One region of the Planococcus chinensis genome, then DNA from elsewhere that is predicted to be linked to it. Evidence: riboswitches for the same ligand, from Rfam matches in the RefSeq annotation. Region 1 holds a riboswitch; each other region holds the start of a gene.
What was found. Region 1 has a riboswitch for lysine ahead of ACFSDB_RS13470 (aspartate kinase). Riboswitches for the same ligand answer to the same signal wherever they lie in the genome.

Region 1 (6,572 bases):
CAGATAAATAACGAAGATTTCCAAGAAGATTACGAATGGAAGGTTCGCCATGAAGTGAGATGCCGTGTTGAACGCTTCAACACCTTGAGTCGCAAAGTGGTTGACGATTAAGTGCTGCGTCAAGAATAGCCCGATCGGGATGATCCCTAACAATGAGTGCAGCCTGCGCATTAAAAATTCTCGATTTTCCAAAATTTTACCTCCCTCAGACGTTAATAGGCAGAAAAAAGAGCCGTCGAATTATCGCGAGAGCATCCATTGACTGCATATATCATCATGATACAATAATATGACATATTTATTGTACTCCCCCCCTTTGGGAGCGTCAAGGCAACTTGCCTTTTTCTAAGAGTTTCACCGTTCGTATTTATTATATTGAAAGTAGGTTCAACATGACTGTCACAGACACAGAATTCAATGGGCAATTCGGATATGAAATCATACGGGACCACGTGATGCCTGACATCCTTGGCAAGCACGAAGCGGACATCCTTTATTGGGCCGGGAAATCGCTAGCCCGCAAGTTTCCGCTGTTCTCCTTGGACGAAGCACCCGACTTTTTCAGGCAGGCGAACTTCGGCGAGCTGTCTCTAGACCGCACCAGTAAAGACGAAATTGTCTTTCAACTCACTCCGCCGAAAGCGGATCAACGATGCTTTAAGCTCGAAGCCGGGTTCCTGGCTCAGCAAAAACAAAAAATTGACGGTTTTGTGACAGAAGCCCACGAGGAAGTGTTTCCGAAAAAGAACCGCGTCCTCATTACCTTAAAATGGGATCTTCGCGACAAAGCCTGACACTTCTGCCTGTGCTTGTGAGCACAGGTTTTTCATTTTCACCTCGTGCTTCTATCTGCCTACGAACTTAGACTCTTTCAGAAAATCCGTTTCTATTGTACGATGGAATCAGAATATTTTATCTAATTGAAACATTATTGACTATTCACTATGAATTTTTTGAAGGGAGATATTTAATGGAAAAAGTTCTTGTCACTATCGGCATTCCCGTCTACAATGGCGAACGCCATGTCCAAATATGCATCGATTCGATTTTGAATCAAACGATGCCGCAGCACCATATTGAAATCATCGCCGTCAATGACGGCTCGACAGACCGGACGGCAGCGGTGCTTGATGCCTATGCCAAGGAATACCCGAATTTCCGTGCGATCCACCAAGCCAACACCGGCGGTCCCGGTGCCCCCCGCAACACCGTGATTTCTGAAGCTCGCGGCGAGTATATCTTCTTCGTCGATGCAGATGACTTCCTGGGGGAAGAAGCACTGGAGCGCATGCACCGGATGGCGGCGGACAACCGTTCCGATATCGTGCTCGGCAAATTCGTCGGCGTCAACGGCCGCGGCGTCGCCCATTCCATGTTCCACCGCAACCAGCCCAGAACGACAGCGCTCCAATCCGATGTGTTCGATGCAATCGGCCCAACTAAAATGTTCCGCACCAAATTCCTCCTCGAAAAAGGAATCCGCTTCCCGGTCGGCATCTGCACTGCCGAGGACCAGCCTTTCATGGTCCATGCCTATATACTCGCCGACGCCATCTCCATCGTTGCCGACTATCCTTGTTATTACGTCGTCAACCATACCGACAAAGAACATGCTTCAGTGATGCCAGCCTCCCCTGCCGATTACTACGGCACCCTAGCCCAATCTGTCCGCATCATCAAACGCCATATCAAAAACCAGGTCCATCAGGACGTGCTGATCGCCAAATACCTGAAGAAAGAATTCACGACCGGCCGCAGCGTGTCACTCGCCACATCTGCCCTTGGCCAGCGTGAAAAGACTGCTTGGCTCCGAGAGTTGAACCGCTTCTTGGCCAACTGGTCCAATAATAAAATTATCAGCCTCCTCCCGGTTCCCATGCAGCAGTATGTGAGTTGCGCCAAAACTGATGATCTCCAGCAAGTGCTGGCATTTTTCTCAAGCGACATCCCCGATGCCGGGTAATAGGCAAACAAAAGGCAAGCCCCGCTTTATTGCGGAGCTTGCCTTTTTATTCTGATAACCCATATGCGTTGTGGAGCGCATTGGCTGATTTGTTCATTTCTGTTTCCGGCACGACGACCGACACTTTGATTTCGGATGTGGAGACCATTTTCACCGGAATCCCTTCTTTTCGCAAGATATCAAACATCTGCGCTGCGACCCCCGGATTCGACACCATGCCCGAACCGACGATGGACACTTTCGAAAGGCCGACTTCATAGTTCGCTGACACGAAACCGATGCTTTCCTGGTTGTCGTTCAGCACACGGCGCGTTTCTTCCAAACTGTCCTCTTTGATGGAGAATGAAACCGAAGGCGGGAATTCGTCGGTGATGCTTTGGACAATAATGTCGACATCGATATGGTTTTCTGCCAGCTTCGTGAAGATATTGGCTAATGATCCGTTGAATGCTTCTTTGTAAATGACCGTAACGCGGGCGATTCCCGGTTCGAACGCGACGCCTCTGACGATTAGATTTTTTTCCACAGTGACCACCTCTTGTATAGTTGTGCCCGGTTCATCCGAGTAGCTCGCGCGAACGGACAACGGGACCTGGTTGTTTTTAGCGAATTCAACAGCCCGCGGGTGCAGGACGCCTGCTCCCAGATTCGCCAGTTCCAGCATTTCATCGTAGGAAATCTGATCAAGCTTGCGGGCGCCGGTCACATACCGCGGATCGGACGTGTAGACGCCGTCGACGTCGGTATAGATTTCGCAGGCATCTGCGTTGAGGGCAGCAGCAAGGGCGACCGCCGTCGTATCCGAACCGCCGCGGCCGAGCGTCGTGATATTGCCGATTTTATCGACTCCCTGGAACCCGGCCACCACACAGAAATAACCATTTTCAAGCACGCGCTCGAGGCGTTCGGTATGAATCTGTTCGATGCGCGCATTCCGTGGCACCGATTCAGTTTCGATGCCTGCCTGCCAGCCGGTGAAAGAAAGCGCTTCGTGGCCGAGTGCCTTGAAAGCCATGGCCAGGAGCGAAATTGTCACTTGCTCGCCGGTCGCAAGCAGCATGTCCATTTCACGTTTCGGCGGATCGACGGAGATTTCATTCGCCAGCCCGAGCAAAGTGTCCGTCGTTTTGCCCATGGCAGAGACGACGATGACGACACGGTGCCCTTTTTCCTTTTCGCGGATTGCCCGCTTCGCAACACCGATGATTTTCTCCGGCGTTGCAACTGATGTGCCTCCGAATTTCATGACTACTGTTTTCATCTCATCCACTCCCATAATGTAAGTGGCCCTCAACATGAATGCCAAGGTGCAAGCACCCCGGCCAGACAATAAAAAAAGGCAGCCCGCCGCGACTGCGGCAAACTACCTCTTTAGCATGTACGAATACGAAAAAACGTCCATGTGAGATAGCCCTCCAGAGATTGACTCTGACAGCCCGGCATCTATTAAATGCAGGACCAGCACCCGGGGTTGCAGGAACCCGGGCACTTCGGCGACCGCCCCTTTCCCCATCCTTCACAGATTCAGCAAATCTCCGGATGGCTACTTTTGACGTTCGCACCTCTATCATCACTTTTCCAAGTGATTCATTTCTGTTTTTACGATAGCACGTTATTGTTCGCTTGGCAACGATTGTTGTGAAAAATGCTGGCGGATCTGTTCTGCCAGCTTTACCGGCATGCCCGCTTCGCGCAGCTCTTCCACGCCTGCTTCCTTGATGCGCTTGACCGAACCGAAATGCCGCAGCAGCTGCTGCTTGCGCTTCGGCCCTACGCCTTCAAGTTCATCAAGCGCCGACTGGATCGAATTTTTGCCGCGCTGCTGGCGGTGGAACGTAATAACGAACCGGTGGACTTCGTCCTGGATGCGCTGCAGCATATAAAACGCTTCGCTCGTCCGCTTCAGCGGCACCACTTCAACCGGATCGCCGTAAAGCAGCTGCGAAGTCTGGTGCTTGGCGTCTTTCGCAAGCCCGGCGACCGGGATCGACAAGCCCAGCTCATCTTCGAGCACCTCGCGCGCAGAAGAAATCTGCCCTTTGCCTCCGTCAATGACGATCAAGTCCGGCAACGGCAAGCCGTCTTTCAAGACACGCGTATACCGGCGGCGGACCACTTCGCGCATAGCGGCGTAATCATCCGGCCGGCCGGCGCTGCGCGTCTTGTATTTCCGGTAGTCTTTTTTCGATGGTTTGCCGTCGATGAAGGTGATCATCGCAGAAACAGCGTCTGCTCCCTGGATATGGGAGTTGTCAAATGCTTCGATGCGCAATGGCGTCTGGATGTTCATCGCTTCGCCGAGTTCGAGGCAAGCGCCGACTGTCCGTTCTTCCTGTCGCTCAAGCAGCTGGAATTTCTCCTTGATCGCAATTTCGGCGTTTTTCCGGGCGAGCGACAAGAGGTCTTTTTTCTTGCCCCGCTGCGGAACCAGGACGCGGATGCCGAGCCAGTCGCGGACCAGTTCCGCATCCGTCCCTTCCGGCAGCAGCACTTCGTTCGGTTTCACGTGGTGCGGCTGTTCATAGAACTGGCCAAGAAACGTCAGGAACTCGTCTTGCGGATCCCGGTAGAGCGGGAACAGCGAGACGTCGCGTTCGATCAATTTGCCTTGTCGCACAAAAAAGACCTGGACGCACATCCAGCCTTTGTCGACCGCGTAGCCGAAGACATCCCGGTCGGTGAAATCGTTCATCGCCATCTTCTGCTTCTCCATGACGGTCTCGATATGGGAAATCTGGTCGCGGTATTCTTTCGCCCGTTCAAACTCCAGGTTTTCGGCCGCTTCCGACATCTTCTCGATCAGGTCCTGCTTCACCTCGCGGAAACCGCCATTCAGAAACTTCGTGATGCTGTCGATCATTTCCTGATAGGTTTCCTTTTCCACGGGCTTGATGCACGGCGCGAGACATTGCCCCATATGGTAATAAAGGCAGGCGCGGTCCGGCATCGTATGGCATTTCCGGAGCGGATAGAGCCGGTCGAGCAATTTCTTCGTTTCACTGGCGGCATAGGCGTTCGGGTAAGGGCCGAAATACTTGCCTTTGTCCCGCTTGACCTGGCGCGTCGTGATCAGCTTCGGATGCCGCTCCCCGGTAATTTTCAGGTAAGGGTACGATTTGTCGTCCTTCAGCATGATGTTGTATTTCGGGTCGTGTTTTTTGATCAGGTTAAGCTCCAGGATGAGCGCTTCTACGTCCGAAGACGTGACGATATACTCGAAATCCTCAATTTCGCCGACAAGCCGCTGCGTCTTCGCATCATGGCTTCCCGTGAAATACGAGCGCACCCGGTTTTTCAGCACTTTGGCCTTCCCGACATAGATGACGGTCCCTTGCCGGTCTTTCATCAAGTAACACCCCGGCTGATCCGGCAAGATCGCCAGTTTGTGTTGTATCAGTTCGTTTGCCATATCCTCACCCTATTAAAAAACCGGGCACCATTTCTGGACCCGGTTAAGAATTATGCGTGTTGGTTAACCAATTCTGCCAAAGCTTCTTTCGGACGGAAGCCGACAACTTTGTCTACAGTTTCTCCGTCTTTCATCAAAAGAAGAGTCGGGATCGACATGATGCCGTACTGGCTAGCCGTTCCTTGGTTTTCATCCACGTCCACTTTTACAATTTTCACTTTGCCGTTCATGTCAGCGTCCAATTCTTCTAAAACTGGAGCGATCATTTTACAAGGTCCGCACCATGCAGCCCAAAAGTCTACTAGTACTAGGCCTTCAGAAATTTCTTGTGAAAAGTTTTGATCTGTCCCTTTAACGATTGCCATGAATAATTCCTCCTTATGTTTTAACAAAATCTAAACTGATTATACCATGTGCCATTTGGCGTAGCTATTTATATGCCTAATGCCTGTTTACCCTTGAGAGGGTCCGATAAAACGTTCAAACAGATCTTCAGATATTCCGCAAAACAGCTTCGCTTGCCGCGAGTGTCTCCGCTGTTTTGTTCCATCTCTATGAGAAAATTAATCAATCAAATCGTCGAAAAGAGCAGTCTTTGATAATAAAAATTTCCAGCGCAGGCGCGCCGATGGGCTAAGCGGAGCTAAAAGACAGGCGTTCTTTGCCTGGCTTTTAGCGGGAGCTATGCCCTAAGCGCCGAAGCGGTATTGGATTAAAAATAATTATTATCCGCATAATTTTAGAAGGGTTCTCTTATCAATAACCTTTTTCTACCCATCAAAAAAGGCCTGCACTGGGCAGGCCTTCGAGGTTTTATTACATTACTTTCTTGAATTCTTCTGTAAGCATCGGGATGACTTCGAACAAGTCCCCTACGATTCCGTAGTCAGCGACTTTGAAGATGTTCGCTTCCGGATCTTTGTTGATCGCTACGATGACTTTCGAGTTGGACATGCCCGCCAAATGCTGGATGGCGCCCGAAATGCCTGCAGCGATGTAAAGGTCAGGCGTAACAACCTTGCCTGTTTGTCCGATTTGAAGCGAATAGTCGACATAGTCAGCGTCGCAAGCTCCGCGGGATGCGCCTACTGCGCCGCCAAGCAAGTTTGCAAGTTCCTGAAGCGGAGCGAATCCGTCAGCGCTCTTCACGCCGCGGCCGCCGGCAACGATTACTTTCGCTTCTGACAAATCGACGCCTTC
Region 2 (6,572 bases), on a different contig from region 1:
GGCGCGTGTACCCCATTGCGAACGTTCCATCTTTCTTCCCCCTTTGTTTGTCTGCTTCCAATTTTCTTACAGAAAAATAGGAAGTTTGTTTATTTTCAGATTATTGACTAATCTAAAAATAGTATAACGATGCTGCCTTTGAAAGTAAAGATAATTCCGGAAAATATTTATAAAAAACTATTGCTAGAATAGTAAAAAGCAGAGGAAAAATTCCTCTGCTTTTAATATTTGCTAGTTATTTGCTTGTTTCTCAAGAATTGTAGTACGTTTTGACCATGTGATAAATAATACTGCTAAAATGACCGCAACTGCTAATAAAGACCATAGCAGCGAACCGGTAAAGCCTATGACGATATACCCCACTGCCCCGATCGCGGCTGCGGTCAGCGCATACGGCAATTGGGTCAATACGTGGTCCATGTGGTTGCTTCCTGCCCCTGTAGATGACAGGATCGTCGTATCTGAAATCGGCGAACAATGGTCCCCGAAAACAGCTCCGGCCAGAACCGCTGACAACGTTGCCAGCAGAAGTTCAGGCGCTGCCTGCCCCATGATGTTGCCGGCAATCGGCAGCAGAATCCCGAAAGAGCCCCAGGAAGTTCCGGTCGAGAAAGCCATGATTCCGGCTAAAAGAAACAGAAGCACCGGCAGGATTTCGGTTGGAATATTATTCTTTGTCACCACATCCGCCAGGTAGACGCCGGTTTCAAGTGCGTCGATCAAATAGCTGAGTGCCCAAGCAAAGATCAAGATCAGCACAGCGCCGATCATCGAGCGAAGCCCTTCCACGATGCCTTTGCCGACCCAGGATGCTTTTGCCGTTTCGTTTTTCTTGAACTGGCGTACATACAATAGGATGGACGCGACAGCTCCCAAAAGGCCGCCCGCCATCAACGACGCCGGTACATCTGTGTTCTCGAAGATTGCCCAGATGTCCCACGCTTGTCCGGCATTCTGATAGCCGGTCCAAACCATTGCCCCGATTGTGCCGGCGATCAGCAAGAGGATCGGCAGGAGCAGATCCGTCACTTTTCCATGTGCGTGCGCCGGGAACTCTTCTTTCATTTCCCCTGGGATTGTTTTGTTTGCGTCGTATAATTCCCCAGTCGTAATTGCGCGCGTTTCATGTTTTTTCATCGCTCCGAAATCGACGTCGCGGATGGCGACGAAAATGACGATGGCCAGCGTCGCAATGACGTAGAAGTTCATCGGGGCCATCCAGATGAATGCTTCAAGCGCCGACATCTGAACATAAGATTGCGCCGACAGGATCGTGGCGACGATTCCGATAATCGCCGCTCCCCAGCTTGATACCGGTGAGATGACACAGACCGGCGCTGCCGTAGAATCGATGAAGTAAGCCAGTTTCGCCCGCGACACTTTATAACGGTCAGTAATCGGGCGTGCGACTTGTCCGACCGCCAATGCGTTGAAATAGTCATCGATGAAAATCACCATGCCGAGTACGACCGTCAGGACCTTGGCGCCGCGGCGGGTCTTGATGCGCGCAGAAGCCCAATCGGCGAATGCTCGGCTGCCGCCTGACAGACTGACGAACGCGGTGATGACGCCTAACAGCAGCAGGAACAGCAAGATAAAGACATTATAGGCGTTGAAGCCTTCGTCCCAGAACGTGACCGCAAAAGAATTGAAGATTTCTCTTGCAGCTTGGACAGGTGCAAACGACGTCAGGATCAACGCAGCTGCCACCACACCGGTGCCGAGCGACAACAGCACCCGCTTGGTCAGCAGCACCATGACAATTGCTACCAGCGGCGGCAAAATCGAGAAAATAGTATTTTCCATATGAATCCCTCCTATTTTTTTAAGGATGGAAGAGAAGATAGAAAAAAGGCCGATCGCTCCAATGGATACAATCAGCCTTCTACAATTCGTCTGTGCATAAAAACATCAAACAACCCTGTAGCTCTTCGCCTGTAAAATCACAGACGACAGTGACATCCTTTTTCAGAATGCCCCCAGCCCTTTTTCCATTGACACCTGAAAAAAGAGCTTCGGCAAAACTTCCTTTCATATGCGTTCAACGTTGTCACACTCCCGCATATTACTGATAAGCTTCGCAGCCTCTACCCATCGATATTGAATTCCTTAAAAGCATAGCGCAGAATTTTATTGAAATCAAATGAAACTCTACTTCGAATATTCGTTCATTTTACTGCTTTTGCCTGGAAAAACCGGCTGAAAACATCCCGCAGGAATTCTGGCATGAAATAAGTTTTTGGCGCCCGTTTCAGCTCCGGGAAAAAATAGCCGAACGTGAACATATCAAGCGTAATCAGCTGATAGACTTTTTCCGGGTCTGCCGGAATGCCGCCGACATACAATTGATGCTCTTCGACGGCCATATTGACATGGACGATGTTCCCGAGGACAGCGCCGCGGAACCCCATCCCTTTCAATTCGATGTTCGGCCACTCGGCATTCAGCGACTGCTGGTAGATTTCCTTCAGTTCTGCGCCCGTCAATTCGACCAGACAGAGATTGATCGGGTGCGGCAGCATCTTATGGAAATCATAGCGTGTCGCGACCCCGACCGGCATCCCCTCCATAAACAAGCCGGCATTGAACAACGCACAGTCTGCTCCGGAATACTCAAGCATCGCTTCCCCGAACAGCTCGGCCAGTTCCGACTCTTTGAACCACTCCGCTTTCAATTCTTTTTCGTTATAAAAAATCGGCTCGCTCAGTTGGGTTTTGCCGTCGGCAATCAATTCATCATTGAACCCCTCTTCCGAATTGCGCAATTCTGCGGTATCGATCAATTCAGCTTCGGTTTCACCGGTTGCCGGATCCCATGTGATATGCCCGATGAACATGCCGAATTTGCCGGCCGCCCCGAGCAGCGTGCTGCCGATTGTTTTCCCTTCGTGGAAAATATGGTGGGTATGGGCGCCGAGGATCACGTCGATGTCGGTGCAAAGCTCCGCCAGCAGTTCATCCTCCCGGATGCCCAGATGGGACAAGCAGACAATGAAGTCCGTCTGGTCCTTGATGGCGTTGACCGATTCAATGATCGATGCTTTCGCATCGGTCACTTCCCATCCCAAGCGCTGATAAAACGGAGTGAATTCTGCTGTTGCTCCGACCAGGCCGATTCTCAGCCCTTCCGCAGTCTCCAGGACCCCGTAAGGCTTTGCCCATTTCGGCCGGCCGCCGCCTTCTTCAAACAGGTTGGATACAATGACATCAAAGTCAGCCTGGATATACAATTCGTCCAGTTCATCCTTGGACAGCGTAATGCCTTCATTATTGCCGATTGTCACTGCATCGTAGCCGGCTTCATTGAGCAATTCCACATTGCCTTTTCCCGCCGTCCCTTCCGTGAACGGATGGGAACGGTCGACGTGGTCGCCGATATCAAGGATCAGGCAGGTATCACCGGCTTCCTCATGCCAGCGTTTCCGTTCATGCAGAAGCGCCCGGATGCTCGGCCAATGCGAAAAATGGCTGTGCAGATCATTTGTATGATAAATGTGAATGAGTTCTCCCATGCCTTACACCTCTTTAAGAACTGAATAATCCTTCGTAGATGGACCGCAGGCCGAGAACCAGCAATGCGATCCGCAAAATGACGACCAATGTTTCTGATTGGAGCTTCTTGTTGAGCGACGCCCCTATTTTGGCTCCGATATACGCGGCAGGCACAACAGCGAGGGTATAAATCCAAGGGACATTGCCAAGCGAAATATGCGTTACCGAATTGACGATCGCGGACAAGAACACCATGAACATCGACGTCCCGACCGCCACGTGCGGCGGGAACAGGAACAGCAAAATCATCGCCGGCACCATGATCGAGCCGCCCCCGATTCCGAACAGGCCGGAGGCGAAACCGACGCCGAACGTCAAAAGCAGCGCGAACCAGACCGGATAGCCGTACACGTATTCTTTGTTCATGGAATCTTTGAAAGTAAATTTCCGCCCGTTCTCGACAAACCAATGCACCGCTTTCAGCCGGTTGCGGATCAACAGCAAGAGGGCCAGAAACACGAGCAGGATGCCGAAATACAAATTGAACGACGGCAAGTCGAGGCCTTTGTTGACAAAGGCGCCGATTATGGTCCCGGGAGCACTGCCGATGAAGAACAGTAAGCCGCTCCGGTAGTCGACCGTTTTGACTTTCATATAGGATAGTGTTGAAGAAAGGCCTGTGAAAATCATCATGATCACCGACAAACCGACAATTTTCTGAGGCGACAAATCGGGGAAGAAAGCCAGTGCCGTACCCAGGAATAAGAGAGCTGGCACCAAAATGACACCGCCGCCAAGGCCGATCAGCGCTCCGACAATCCCTGAAAGCAACCCCGCGATTGCCAGTAGAAGAAATTCCATTAAAGTCCACCGTCAAACAGATCCAGCTGTTTATCGGACAAGCCGGTGAACTCCAAGCCGTTCATTTCCTGGAATTCTTTCGCATCGCCTGCGGCATGTCCGCCCGAATTATTATTGAAAATGATATAGACGTTTTCAGCGGACTGTTGGAGGGTTTCTGCCGCTTTGCTGATTTCCGCCAGTTCTTCCTTGTTGTAATCGTATAGGTACCGCACTTCCCGCCACTTCTGCCCGCCGCCGGGGTTTGTCCAGCCATGCAAATTGCGGCCGTGCAAACGCATCAGCACTTTGTCATCGCGCGTAGCAACCGGCACGAGCGGAACTGATCCATCCCCAGCCTGTGGTTCATCGCAGACCGTGTGGATCAGCCGGTTTTCCCGCAAAAATTCAAAAGTCTTTTCGCGAAGTTCCGGTGAATACCAGGACTGATGGCGGAATTCAACGGCCAGGTCGAATTCTCCCAAATGGCTGATGATTTCCCGGATCGCTTCGACGTTCGATTTCTGGCAATCGAACCAGGGCGGAAACTGGAGCAGAACCATCGCGAGTTTACCGGCTTTCTTCATTGGGCGGACTGACAGCCGGAATGCCTCGAACATCGCTTCACGGCTTTCGAACGGGTTCTCGCCCCGCTGATGCCCTGTCATCCCCTGATAGGCTTTAACGACGAACTGGAAGCCTTCAGGCGTTTCATTGATCCATTTTGTTATATTGCGTTCCGGTTGGACTGCATAAAATGAGGAATCCAATTCGACTATCGGAAAATGCGCGCTGTAATCGATCAATCTTTCTGTTTTTTTTGAGCCTGGGCTATAGACATCCGGATGATCGCCCCAACCCGTCAAACCTACATATATCATCGTCCCGCCTCCATTGTTCGTTATTATTTTATGATAGCATAGAAAAAATTAGGCGTCTTTTTGGAAGATGGCCAGTGCAGCTTGCTGGCTTCCCTCCAAATATTGCCGGTTGCTTTACAATTCCCTGCTTTCGGATGTGCTACACTTTTTTAAAAGGTTTCAGGAGGCAAAACATTTATGAAAAAGACGTGGGACCATCACGGAATTATTCAACGGTTTGAAGCGAACCGCAATGATGAGCTGGCTGTGCCGATGGCCGCTTATATGCGGAACCAGTTCCCTTTTCTGGGCATCAAAACGCCGCTGCGCCAAGCATTGTTGAAAGAACAGTTTTTGGAATATCAGCTGCCGGAGCCCGGACAGCTGGAGCAGGAAGTATGGAAATTGTATAGGCTGCCGGAGCGGGAATATCAATATGCGGCAATCGCATTGCTCGAAAAAATGGCTACACATCTGTCGGTAGCAGACCTGCCTTTTCTTCGGGAGCTGATCGAAAGCAAATCCTGGTGGGACAGCGTCGATTCCATTGCACCACGGGCAGTCGGAAGGATAGTCGCCAAAGAGCGGCCGGCAGGGACCTGCGCCATGTTGGAATGGGCTGAAGCCGGCAATATGTGGACAAACCGGGCAGCCATCCTCCATCAATTAAAATACAAACAAGGGACGGACACGGAAGTGCTTCAGCAAATCATCCTTCGGCATGCCGGTTCCCAGGAATTCTTTTTGCAGAAAGCGATTGGCTGGGCGCTGCGCGAATATGCGAAGACGGATTCCGAATGGGTCCGTTCGTTCACCTTTGAAAATACATTGATGCCACTCAGCAAGCGCGAAGCAATGAAAAATATCGGCAAGTAGAAGCGCGGCTAGAAGTGCGCACTCTATATTCCCTCCAAGGAGGCTTTCCCGGCCAACGAAAACGGATGAACCACTTCTTTTTCACTTTATCCTGAACGAAAACAAACGAAAAAGCCTTCGACATACATAATTGTATGCCGAAGGCTGCTCTTTTTCTCCCAAACATATTCAGCTGCGCCTACTTAAAAAATCCCGCCAATCCCTTTGTCCCCGATGACGGATTTAGCTGATTCAATCAGTTCATTCTTTTCATTTTCGTCGATCTGGCCATCTTCATAAGCTTGTTTCGCTTCCATCATGACATCTTTCGCCTGTCCCAAGTCTGCGCTGCTCAGCTTTTCTTTCAATGCATCGAATTTTTGGCTCATATGCAAACTACCTCCTTGGATTTGGTCTTCTACCCTCTTATACCCTTAAAACAAGCAGTAAAACTGTCCGATTTTGTTCAAGCTGGAGGAATCGGTTTTGGAGAAAACAAAAAACCCTTGGCATGAACAAAGTCAT
Region 3 (6,572 bases), on a different contig from region 1:
GTCGAGGCGATGATTGTCGTGATCAAAATACTCGGCAGCGCCTTGATGAACGCCCCATTGCCGCCGGAAAGAAGCAGGAGCGGCGAGAACGTCACGACGATGGCGAGACTGGATGAAATGATTGATGAATACACTTCTTTGACGCCGTTGATGGCGCCGTCTTTCGGCGAATCGCCCAGCTTGTAGCGCCGCTGGATATTGTCGTTGACAACGATGCTGTCATCGACAAGGATCCCGATGGCGATGATCAAGCCGATGACGGAAATCTGGTTCAAGTCGACGCCCATGAACGGGATCGGGATGAGCCCGGCAAGCACTGTAACCAAGACGGTAAGCGCCACGGTCAATGCCCCGAACAGCGTCAGTCCGGCTGTGGTGACGACGAGCACGGCAAGCACGGCGATCAGCAGCGCTTCGTAAAGCCCCTCGAAGATCGTCGTAACATTTTCCGCCTGGGATTCGTAGCGTTCTGCTTCGACACCTGCCGGCAGCCCTTCCGTAAACTCTTCGATCAGTTCCGAAACACCTTTATCGACGCCCGGAACGTCCTGCCCGGTCTGCAGAAAGACCGTATAGGAAATCGCCCGTTCGCCTTCGAACGTCACGATGTCCGTGGTGGCTTCATCGACCCTTTCGATGGTGGCAATGTCTTCGAGCGGAACTGCAGCCGACCCGACTTGGAGCGCCTGCAGTTTTTCGATGCCTTCGCCCTGTTCGACTGTCAGCACTACTTGTTCGTTGCCGTTGTCATGTGTGCCAAGCGACAAGGGCTGATTCGCCCCTTGCAGCGACTGCAGCACTTCAAACGGCTGGAGCCGGTTTTCAGCGAGCGCATCGGAATCGAGCTCGATCAGCACCTGCTGGCTGTTCAAGCCTTTGACCGTCGTGCCCGCAACCCCGTTGACCGCTTCCACTTCTTCGGACAATGCGGCAAGCTCCTCACTCATGCCTGCCAGTTCCGCTTCATCTCCGTAGAACATATAAGAGACGAGCGGGAATGTCAGATCCAGCTTTTCGACGGTCGGCGCCTGCGCGCCTTCCGGGAACCCTCCCGATGCACGCTGCACTTGCTGCTGCATCTCCGTCACCAGGCTGTCCGGATCGAATCCGTCTTCCAGCTCAAGCGTGATGATGGATGCGGAATTGGCGGAAACGGACTGCATCGACGAAATGCCGTCCACTTTCTGCAATTCCCGCTCCAAAGGATTGGTCAGGGAAGTTTCGACTTCCTCCGGCCCGGCTCCTGGCAAAATCGCCGATACGAGCACAAGATTCGGCGGCGTCTCCGGAATTTCCCGCTGCGGCAGTGTCGTAAAGACGTACGCTCCAATCAGCATGAGAATAAAGAATAGGAAAAGGAATAGTTTGCTCCGTTCCAGTAAATAGTTCATATTGCGCCTCCCCACTTTTGTATAACTATTGTATAACTAATTTCCGGAAGACGCCAATGCCAACTCTCCGAAAAAATAAAAAAACGGCCGGTGGATTCCGGCCGTCAACGCTACAAGGAATGGGCTTTACGGTGCTTCATCAAATACGCGGCGGCAAAAATCAGCAACGGCGGCACTATGCTCAATTTGAACCAGAGGCTTCCGCTTCCATCAAATGCAATCAGCCCCATCGGAACCAGGAGTGCCGCCCCGCTCCAAAGCAACGCTTTCCAGGAACGTTTCCATAATCCGTAAACCAGCAGCACGACCGATGCGATGACGAGTGACCAGAGCAGAATCCCCATCAGGAATAAGCCCATGATATTGTTCCTCCCCAACCGTATTTTACTGTCTATCTACTTCTCTATACCCGCTCTGAAATCCTTTCAGCAGAAGGGAAAAAGAAAAATTTCCCTGTGATCGGGACAAAAAAAATACTGCAGGCGCCTCCGGATGGGAGGCCGCCTGCAGCGGACATATTGGCTTATAGGTTTTTCAGGAACAGCCGGATGACATCAGCGCCGCCGATCAGGTTGCCGGCGGAAGTCCCGAGGTTTGTCAGCACGACGACCAGCAGGACGCGCGTGACTTTATTGTCCCAGAAGCCCTTCAAGGTGAAGACGTCCTGGGAAAGCGTTTCGAAATCGCCGACGTTCGGGCGGCGCACCCATGCCTGCATGAGGCCGGAGAACCAGCCTGCTGCGAGCAGCGGGTGGAGCGCTCCGACCGGCCCGCCTACAAATGCCGTCAGGATGGCAAGCGGATGGCCGAATGCAAGGGCTGCACCGATTGCACCGAGCGACGCGGTCCACAGCACCCAGCTGATCGTGCCGTTGATGCCGGCGGCCGGGTTGTTGTAGAATGTGATGGCGAGAAGCACGACCAAAAGAATCGGCAATGCCCAGCCGAGGATCTTCGGCCATTTCGACTTGGGCGGCACCTGTGCGAGCGCTTCGAGGTCATGTTCATTATGGATCTCTTTCGTGATGCCGGGCACATGGGCCGCCCCAAGGACTGCCACCACTTTCTGGCCAGGCGCATCTTTGATCTTCTGCGCGAGGTACTGGTCGCGTTCGTCGATGAGCGGTTTTTTGAGTTTCGGGAACGATAGGGTAAAATCGTTCAGCACGGCGTTCAGCGTATCCTGCGATTTCATCTTCTCGAGGTCCTCTTCGGAGATCGTCTCTTTGCTGAAGATGCTGAAGAATACGGACGTCAGCAGCTGGGATTTCCCCATGAAGCCGATATTGCTCCAGATGCGCGCGAATGTCACCTGGATATTGCGGTCGGCAAGGACCAGTTCAGCGCCCGTCTCTTTCGCCGATTCAATGCCCTGGATCATTTCCTGCCCCGGTTTGATGCCGAACTGGTCGGCCAGCCGGTTCTGGAACGAGGAGATCGCGAGGTTCATCAGCAGCAGGCTCGATTTCTTTTCCTTGATGACTTTGAAAATATCCGTCTCTTTCCATTTGCTGTTTTCGGTCACCGACTGGTAGCGCTGTGCGTCGAGCTCGATGCACACCGAGTCCGGGCGCTCGGCCTCGATGACTTCCTTGACTTGCACGGCGCTTTGCCGCGAGACGTGCGCGGTTCCGATCAGGATGAACTCGCGCCCGTCGATATGGAGGCGCGTAATATTATCTTCATGCATGAGGTAACTTCCTTCATTAGAGTTAAATTTCTTTCCGCGACACCGCGAAAAGACTGTCTATTTCAATAATGAATCACCGGAGGGAAAATATCAACGCCCGGCCCTTCATTTTTGCAGATTTCATAATTGTTCCGTTTACAGATTGCGTACGTTGAACGTATTGCCGTTTTGGATGTCGCCGTATTCAAACCCGCGGTAGAACCAGCGCTGGCGCTGTTCGGAAGTGCCGTGAGTGAAGCTTTCCGGCACGACATAGCCGCGTGAACGCTTCTGGATCGTGTCATCGCCGACCGCGCTCGCTGCACGCAGCGCTTCCTGCAAGTCGCCTTCTTCAAGCACGTCCATGCCTTCCGCATGGTGCGCCCAGACGCCGGCATAATAATCCGCCTGAAGCTCAAGCCGTACTTGCAGCTTGTTGTATTCTTCCTCGCTCAGCTGATTGCGCATCGGCTGGACTTTTTCCATGACGCCAAGCAAATTCTGCACATGATGCCCCACTTCATGGGCGATGACATAGGCCATCGCAAAATCACCGGGCGCCTGGAACTGACGCTGCAGCTCTTCATAGAAACTCAGATCGATGTAAAGCTTCTGGTCTCCCGGGCAATAGAACGGCCCGACCGCCGATCCCGCTGTCCCGCAGGCCGATTCGACGCTATTGGTGTACAGGACGAGCGTCGGCTCGACATATTCAAGCCCCTCTTCCGCAAACACCTGCGACCAGACCGCCTCCGTATCCGCGAGGACGACCGACACGAAATCCGCCAGTTCCTCTTCCTGTTCCGTGGCCACATACGGCTCACCCGATTGCGCCGGCGCTCCGCCGCCCATGCCGTTCAGGACGGCGCCCGGGTCTCCGCCGAGAAACGCCACCAGCAGGAAGATCAGCAAACCGCCGATCCCGCCGCCTGCGGCAATTGTTCCGCCGCCCACTCCTCTTCCCCTTCTGTCTTCGACATTTCCGCTCCCTGCTCTGCCTTTCCATTTCATCGCGCTTCTCTCCTCGCCTGTTAGCCTTTTTTCTTAAGCCTATACCCCGTTCCGTACCTCCCTTAACCCTCAAGCGAGCCGGTAGACCAAAAACCGTTCCCGGAAATCGGCTTCCGACCCGGGCAAAGCGATTTCCTGCACCCGCTCGAAGCCCGTGCGGTACTCCAGAAACTCGATGTAATCCTCAGACGGGAAGAACAGGATCAGCTCGACAGGCCGCGGGGTTTTCTCCACGGACTTCAGCACATTCTGCACCACTTTCATGAAAATCTGGACAGAAAACGGATTGAAGAAATAAAACCGGTTGTCCTGCGGCTGCACGCGGTAGTTCTCCGCAAATTCACATTGGAAGCGGATGCGCCCTTTTGCGCGGGGCGCTCTTTTTTCATAGCGGATCAAATTCTGCATCGCTCCGGCGAACAGGCCAGGGTCCATTTCAACGCCCACGGCTTCCACCCCGAACAGGTGATGGGCATAAAAGGCGAGCCTCCCTTTTCCGCAGCCGAAATCCACAAGGCGGTCCCCCGGCGCTAGGCGGTAGGCCGCAAAAAGGTCGGCAAGCAAAGCGTAAGGGGTCGGCTCATAGCGGTTGTGGTGGAGCGAGTCATGGAATCCCTGTTGGATGCCTTCGGTCCGGATGTTCAAATCGGCGTCTTGCTGTCGTTCATTCATCATCATTTCCCCTTTCCCTGCAAATTCCGGTGCGCTGCTATTGCAATTTTCGGCGGAATTTGGTAAAGTCTAGCTAATTCAATAATTTCTTGCTCCGGTCTTCCGGAGTGAGGATAGAGGTGCAAAGACCATCAGTAGACAGCCCGAGGACGATGAGGTCCGGCGACGGCTGCTGAAAGGGGTTTTTGCCGAAGTGGAGAGGCGCTCATCGCCGAATCCGCTGGGCCTGCATTCAATAGATGCAGGACTGTCATATAGGAAACTATATGGAGGGCTATCTGATGCAAGAGCTGGGCGGTATACACACCGGCTCTATGGCAGCAACGAGACCCTCGTTGCTGTTTTTTTGTTTTTTTCGATAGACTCATCACCTCTGATTTTACTAAAAAAATGAGAAAAGGGTGGTATTTATGAATTTCGGACAAGTAGTAACAGCAATGGTGACACCATTTGACGCTAACGGTGACATCGACTTCCCGGCAACGGCCGCATTGGTCGAGCACCTGATCCAAAACGGCTCGGACGCACTTGTTGTCGCCGGCACCACCGGTGAATCGCCAACCCTGTCAGCGGATGAAAAAATCGAGCTTTTCAAGTTTGTCGTTGAAACGGGCCATGGCCGCATCCCGGTCATCGCCGGAACCGGTTCGAACAATACGCGCGCATCGATCACTATGACGCAAGGCGCCGAAGAGGCGGGCGTCGACGGCATCATGCTCGTGACGCCCTATTACAATAAACCTTCGCAGGAAGGCATGTTCCAGCATTTCCAGGCCATTGCTACTTCAACCCACCTGCCGGTCATGCTCTACAACATCCCGGGCCGCAGCGTCGTCAATTTGTCTGTCGACACGGTCGTGCGCCTGTCAGCGATTCCGAACATCGTCTCGATTAAAGAAGCGAGCGGCAACCTCGATGCTGCCGCTGAAATCATCGAACGCACGCCCGAAAGCTTCACGCTCTACAGCGGCGATGACGGCTTGACGCTGCCGCTTCTCTCAATCGGCGGAACTGGCATCGTCTCCGTTGCCGCCCACGTGATCGGCCGTGAAATGCAGGAAATGATTTCAAGCTTCAAAACAGGTGATACTCAGAAAGCGGCCAAGATCCACCGGAAACTTCTCCCGGCGATGAATGCACTGTTCGCTGCGCCGAATCCGGTGCCGGTAAAAACCGCACTCAACTTGACCGGCGTACCGGTTGGCGGAGTCCGCTTACCAATGGTGCCGCTCACAGAGCAGGAAACCCTGACCCTACAGGAAGCTTTGGCTCCTGTAGTACCCTTGAAAGCCAAGCAGTCTTAATGAAAAATGAAACCCGCTGAAGCGATGCTTCAGCGGGTTTTTTGGTTTTATTCGGATTCAGCGGACAGTTTTTTGAATGCCTGCTTGAGGCTGCCGCCAAGGGCAAGCCCTCTGACGTCAACGCCAAGATTCGTGATGGTCTGGGCGATTTCCGGACGAATGCCAGTCAAGATGCCGCGGATGCCGACAAGCTTCAAGGATTCTGTCAGTTTGATGATCTGCTGCGCTACGATGGCATCGACTTTGACGACACCGGACAAATCGATGATAAGTATCGAGACCTGAAGGCGGGATACAGCAATCAGCGTTTTCTCCAACAGGTAATGGGCACGGTCCATTTCGATATCGCCGACAATCGGCAGAATAGCGATTTCATCGTTCACCGGGACAACCGGCGAAGATAACTCAAGAAATTGCTTCCGCGCATCGCTTAAGTTCTTCTGATAGGCATGGATATAGGAAAAGCTATAGGAATGGGCTGCATGGTCAAGGAGCGAGTGAAAAAACTCCAGAACATCCAGCAGC

Region 2: it holds a riboswitch for lysine, as region 1 does, so the genes downstream of both, ACFSDB_RS10775 (Na+/H+ antiporter NhaC family protein) here and ACFSDB_RS13470 (aspartate kinase) in region 1, are expected to answer to the same signal.
Region 3: it holds a riboswitch for lysine, as region 1 does, so the genes downstream of both, dapA (4-hydroxy-tetrahydrodipicolinate synthase) here and ACFSDB_RS13470 (aspartate kinase) in region 1, are expected to answer to the same signal.

What each region holds. Positions count from the first base shown of each region.
Region 1 covers NZ_JBHUFW010000011.1:176,330-182,901, reverse strand. Annotated here, with positions in the region: gene ACFSDB_RS13485 (succinate dehydrogenase cytochrome b558 subunit) at 1-195, opposite strand, end outside; gene ACFSDB_RS13480 (YslB family protein) at 393-794, shown strand; gene ACFSDB_RS13475 (glycosyltransferase family 2 protein) at 971-1,963, shown strand; gene ACFSDB_RS13470 (aspartate kinase) at 2,010-3,224, opposite strand; lysine riboswitch at 3,364-3,538, opposite strand; gene uvrC (excinuclease ABC subunit UvrC) at 3,576-5,372, opposite strand; gene trxA (thioredoxin) at 5,423-5,737, opposite strand; gene ACFSDB_RS13455 (electron transfer flavoprotein subunit alpha/FixB family protein) at 6,189-6,572, opposite strand, start outside.
Region 2 covers NZ_JBHUFW010000007.1:163,832-170,403, reverse strand. Annotated here, with positions in the region: gene ACFSDB_RS10780 (sodium-dependent transporter) at 1-30, opposite strand, end outside; gene ACFSDB_RS10775 (Na+/H+ antiporter NhaC family protein) at 232-1,806, opposite strand; lysine riboswitch at 1,917-2,098, opposite strand; gene ACFSDB_RS10770 (bifunctional metallophosphatase/5'-nucleotidase) at 2,169-3,512, opposite strand; gene ACFSDB_RS10765 (sulfite exporter TauE/SafE family protein) at 3,526-4,353, opposite strand; gene ACFSDB_RS10760 (DUF72 domain-containing protein) at 4,353-5,213, opposite strand; gene ACFSDB_RS10755 (DNA alkylation repair protein) at 5,391-6,068, shown strand; gene ACFSDB_RS10750 (hypothetical protein) at 6,251-6,436, opposite strand.
Region 3 covers NZ_JBHUFW010000002.1:285,378-291,949, reverse strand. Annotated here, with positions in the region: gene ACFSDB_RS01365 (efflux RND transporter permease subunit) at 1-1,391, opposite strand, end outside; gene ACFSDB_RS01360 (hypothetical protein) at 1,502-1,750, opposite strand; gene ACFSDB_RS01355 (TraB/GumN family protein) at 1,915-3,081, opposite strand; gene ypfJ (KPN_02809 family neutral zinc metallopeptidase) at 3,217-4,071, opposite strand; gene ACFSDB_RS01345 (SAM-dependent methyltransferase) at 4,141-4,743, opposite strand; lysine riboswitch at 4,850-5,028, shown strand; gene dapA (4-hydroxy-tetrahydrodipicolinate synthase) at 5,154-6,047, shown strand; gene ACFSDB_RS01335 (STAS domain-containing protein) at 6,095-6,572, opposite strand, start outside.